Regions from separate parts of the Streptomyces sp. NPDC058335 genome, predicted to be linked through region 2. Evidence: predicted binding sites of a transcription regulator. Region 2 holds the regulator's gene; the other holds the start of a gene.
What was found. Region 2 encodes HspR, which represses chaperone genes until heat shock. Its sites were predicted from a motif close to TTGAGNNNNNNNNNCTCAA; they were not measured.

Region 1: a site for HspR is predicted at 734-752, ahead of lon (endopeptidase La). Genes of this name have one in related genera too.

What each region holds. Positions count from the first base shown of each region.
Region 1 covers NZ_JBHXHX010000025.1:106,502-108,898, forward strand. The annotation lists gene ACFWJX_RS35480 (GNAT family N-acetyltransferase) at 1-628, opposite strand, end outside; gene lon (endopeptidase La) at 775-2,397, shown strand, end outside.
Region 2 covers NZ_JBHXHX010000012.1:234,201-236,597, reverse strand. The annotation lists gene dnaJ (molecular chaperone DnaJ) at 1-952, shown strand, start outside; gene ACFWJX_RS24580 (heat shock protein transcriptional repressor HspR) at 958-1,410, shown strand; gene ACFWJX_RS24575 (sugar ABC transporter substrate-binding protein) at 1,746-2,397, shown strand, end outside.

The sequences.
Region 1 (2,397 bases), on a different contig from region 2:
CCAGTGACTCGTACAGGGCCCGGCCGTCCGGGGTGCCCGCAAGGACGCCCGTCTCCGCGCCCTCCGCCGCCGCCGTCTCCGCCAGGGTGCGCATGACCAGGCTGCCCAGGCCGCGGCGCCGGTGCTCGGGCGCGGTCTCGATCTGGTCGAAGACCGCGGTGGCGCCGGTCGGGGCGGCCTGGCCGCGGGCGGCGAAGGAGCCGTCGGGGGTGGTGACCAGGAGGCGGGTGACGCCGCCGCGCGTCCAGCGACGCAGGCGGTAGCCGTCGGGCACGCGGGTGTGCCCCCTGCGGGCCGGCAGCGGCACCGTCATCAGCCAGCCCGGTTCGGGATCCACCCACCAGCCCTCCCCGAGCCAGCGCCCGACCAGCGTGGGGTCCTGGAACACCTTCAGCCACACGCCGGCCGCGGTCACCCCGTCCGCGACCTTGCGCACGGTCCCCTCCTCGACGCCGTCGCCGACGGCCGTGAGGACGTGCCGCGACACGTGCGCCGACTGCCCCACGTCCACGGTGAACCCCCAGGGCTCCCGCACCGGCGGTGCGGCCCCGCGCGACACGACCCAGCCGTCCACCCACGCCCGTACGACGCCGTCCACGCAGTCTCCCGTAATGGTTGCTGTAGACATCTGCCTATTACGATGACCCTATGCGGCCGTACGCCGATCGCGGCAGACGTGATCGCTGACAGCGAACGGCGGCCCGGTCGGGGAACAATGCGGGGCTCACGTGCATTGAGTCGGCATAACTCAACTTGACTGCCTAAGGGGAGATCATGGCTGCTGAGTCCGCGCCGTTCACACCGCTCACCCTGCCCGTGCTGCCGCTCGACGACGAGGTCGTGCTGCCGGGAATGGTGGTTCCGCTCGACCTCAACGACAACGACGTACGCGCCGCGGTCGAGGCCGCGCAGGCCGCCGCCCGGTCCGAGCCCGGCAAGCCCCGGGTCCTCCTGGTCCCGCGCATCGACGGGGCGTACGCGAGCACCGGCGTGCTGGGCACGGTCGAGCAGGTCGGCCGGCTGGCCGACGGCGACCCGGGCGCCCTGATCCGCGGCCGTGGCCGCGTGAAGATCGGCGCCGGCACCACCGGCCCCGGCGCGGCGCTGTGGGTCGAGGGGACGAGGATCGACGAGAGCGTCCCCGACCCCCTGCCCGGCCACGTCACCGAGCTGGTCAAGGAGTACAAGGCGCTCGCCACCGCCTGGCTGCGCAAGCGCGGCGCCTGGCAGGTCGTCGACCGGGTGCAGGCCATCGAGGACGTCTCCGCCCTCGCCGACAACTCCGGCTACTCGCCCTTCCTGACCACCGCGCAGAAGGTGGAGCTGCTGGAGACCGCCGACCCGGTCGCCCGCCTCAAGACCGCCACCCGGCAGCTGCGCGACCACCTCGCCGAGCAGGACGTCGCCGAGACCATCGCCAAGGACGTCCAGGAGGGCGTCGACAAGCAGCAGCGCGAGTTCCTGCTCCGCCGCCAGCTGGAAGCCGTCCGCAAGGAACTGCGCGAGCTGAACGGCGAGGAGCAGGGCGAGGAGTCCGACGACTACCGCGCGCGCGTCGAGGCCGCCGACCTGCCCGAGAAGGTCCGCGAGGCCGCCCTCAAGGAGGTCGACAAGCTGGAGCGGTCCAGCGACCAGTCCCCCGAGGGCTCCTGGATCCGCACCTGGCTGGACACCGTCCTCGAACTCCCGTGGAACGAGCGGACCGACGACGTCTACGACATCCGGGGCGCCAAGGCGATCCTGGACGCCGAGCACGCCGGTCTGGACGACGTGAAGGAGCGGATCACCGAGTACCTCGCGGTGCGCAAGCGCCGCAGCGACCGGGGCCTCGGCGTCGTCGGCGGGCGGCGCGGCGGCGCCGTGCTCGCGCTCGTCGGCCCGCCCGGCGTCGGCAAGACCAGCCTCGGCGAGTCCGTCGCCCACGCCATGGGCCGCAAGTTCGTCCGCGTGGCCCTCGGCGGCGTGCGCGACGAGGCCGAGATCCGCGGCCACCGCCGTACCTACGTCGGCGCGCTGCCCGGCCGGATCGTGCGGGCGATCAAGGAGGCCGGGTCCATGAACCCGGTCGTCCTGCTCGACGAGATCGACAAGGTCGGCTCCGACTTCCGGGGCGACCCGGCGGCGGCCCTGCTGGAGGTGCTGGACCCGGCGCAGAACCACACCTTCCGGGACCACTACCTGGAGGTGGAGCTGGACCTGAGCGACGTCGTCTTCCTCGCCACCGCCAACGTCCTGGAGGCCATCCCGGAGGCCCTGCTCGACCGTATGGAGCTGGTCCGCCTCGACGGCTACACCGAGGACGAGAAGGTCGTCATCGCCCGTGACCACCTGCTCCCGCGCCAGCTGGAGCGGGCGGGGCTCGCCAAGGACGAGGTCACTCTCGACGAGAGCGCGCTG
Region 2 (2,397 bases):
CGGCAACGGCGGCTTCCGCCCGGGGCCCGGCGCGGGCGGCGGCTCCTTCAACTTCGACCTGGGCGACCTCTTCGGGGGTGCCCAGGGCGGCGGTGGCGGACAGGCCGGCGGCTTCGGCGGCGGACTCGGCGACGTCTTCGGCGGGCTGTTCAACCGCGGCGGCACGGGCACGGGCACCCGTACCCAGCCCCGGCGCGGCCAGGACATCGACACCGAGGTCACCCTGACCTTCACGGAAGCCATCGAGGGCGCCACGGTTCCGCTGCGCATGTCCTCGCAGTCCCCGTGCAAGGCCTGCTCCGGCACCGGCGACAAGAACGGCACGCCGCGCGTGTGCCCGACCTGCGTCGGCACCGGCCAGGTGGCACGGGGCACGGGCGGCGGGTTCTCGCTGACCGACCCCTGCCCGGACTGCAAGGGCCGCGGTCTGATCGCCGAGCACCCGTGCATGGAGTGCAAGGGCAGCGGCCGCGCCAAGTCCTCCCGCACCATGCAGGTCCGCATCCCGGCGGGCGTCACCGACGGGCAGCGCATCCGGCTGCGCGGCAAGGGAGCGCCCGGTGAGCGCGGGGGGCCGGCCGGCGATCTGTATGTGCTCGTCCATGTCGACGCGCACCCGGTCTTCGGCCGCAAGGACGACAACCTCACGGTGACCGTGCCGGTGACGTTCACGGAGGCCGCCCTCGGCGGAGAGATCAGGGTGCCCACGCTGGGCGGCCCGTCCCTGACGCTGAAGCTCCCGCCCGGCACGCCCAACGGGCGCACCATGAGGGCGCGCGGCAAGGGCGCGGTCCGCAAGGACGGCACCCGCGGCGATCTGCTGGTCACCGTCGAGGTAAGTGTTCCCAAGGACCTGTCGGGGAAGGCTCGTGACGCACTGGAGGCGTATCGCGAGGCGACCGCGGACGAGGATCCGCGGGCGGAGCTGTTCGAGGCAGCGAAGGGAGCTTGAGAGTGATGGACGGCCGTCGGCGCAATCCGTATGAACTGACCCAGGAGACCCCGGTCTACGTCATCTCGGTGGCGGCCCAGCTCTCCGGCCTGCACCCGCAGACCCTGCGTCAGTACGACCGTCTGGGCCTGGTGTCCCCGGACCGCACCGCCGGCCGGGGCCGCCGCTACTCGGCCCGCGACATCGAACTGCTGCGCACCGTCCAGCAGTTGTCGCAGGACGAGGGCATCAACCTGGCGGGCATCAAGCGGATCATCGAGCTGGAGAACCAGGTCCTGGCCCTCCAGTCCCGCATCGCGGAACTGGAGTCGGCGCTGGACGGCGCGGCGACGGCCATGCAGCAGCGCGAGGCCGCGGTGCACGCGTCCTACCGACGCGACCTGGTGCCGTACCAGGAGGTCCAGCAGACCAGCGCCCTGGTGGTGTGGCGGCCGAAGCGGCAGCAGTCCTCGGACTGACGACGCGACAGCAGGTGTGACAGGTGAAGGGGCCCGGAGGTTGATCCTCCGGGCCCCTTCACGTACCCGCCTCGGCCCGCGCCGGGGTCGCCGTCGGCCGGGGAACCCTGCCAGGAGGGGGACGTGAACTCCTGTTGCGTGGAGGGCCTGTAAAGAGTGTTCGGAGAGGTTTCCGTCTCGTCTCCATGTGTCTTCACGTGCTAAGCGGAGGGTGATGTTGTCACTTCGTTAAGTAGTACGGCTTGACGCCGGTGGGCGCCGCCGCGTTGGCTTTTGAGCCACCTGGGTCAACATGTCGCACCCATGTCCGGAACGCACCTGAAGTGAGCCCTCGAATGCGTCGTATCGCCATAGCCGTGGCTGCCTCCACGATGTCCCTCTCGCTCGCCGGATGCGGGATGCTGAGCGCGACGGAGGACAGCGGCGAAGCGACGCCGACGAAGAGCAACGACATCACCGTCGGCGTGCTGATGCCGGAGAGGACGAACACCCGTTACGAGGAGTTCGACTACCCCATCATCAAGGCGAAGGTCGCCTCCCTCACCAGCAACAAGGGCAAGACCGAGTACGCCAACGCGGACGCCAAGAGCTCGACGCAGGTGACCCAGATGGAGCGGATGATCGACGAGAGGGTCGACATCATCCTGCTCGACGCCGTCGACTCGCACGCCATCGCGGACACCGTGAAGAAGGCCAAGGACGCCGGTATCCCGGTCATCGCCTACGACCGGCTGGCCGAGGGCCCGATCGACGCGTACGTCTCCTTCGACAACGAGCTGGTCGGCGAGGTGCAGGGCCGCACGCTGGTGGAGGCCCTGGACGGCGCCAGCACCGCCGACAAGATCGTCATGATGAACGGCTCGCCCACCGACCCGAACGCCAAGCAGTTCAAGGACGGCGCGATGTCGGAGCTGAGCGGCCGGGTGACGATCTCCGAGTCCTTCGACACCAAGGACTGGAGCCCGGAGGTCGCCCAGTCCAACATGG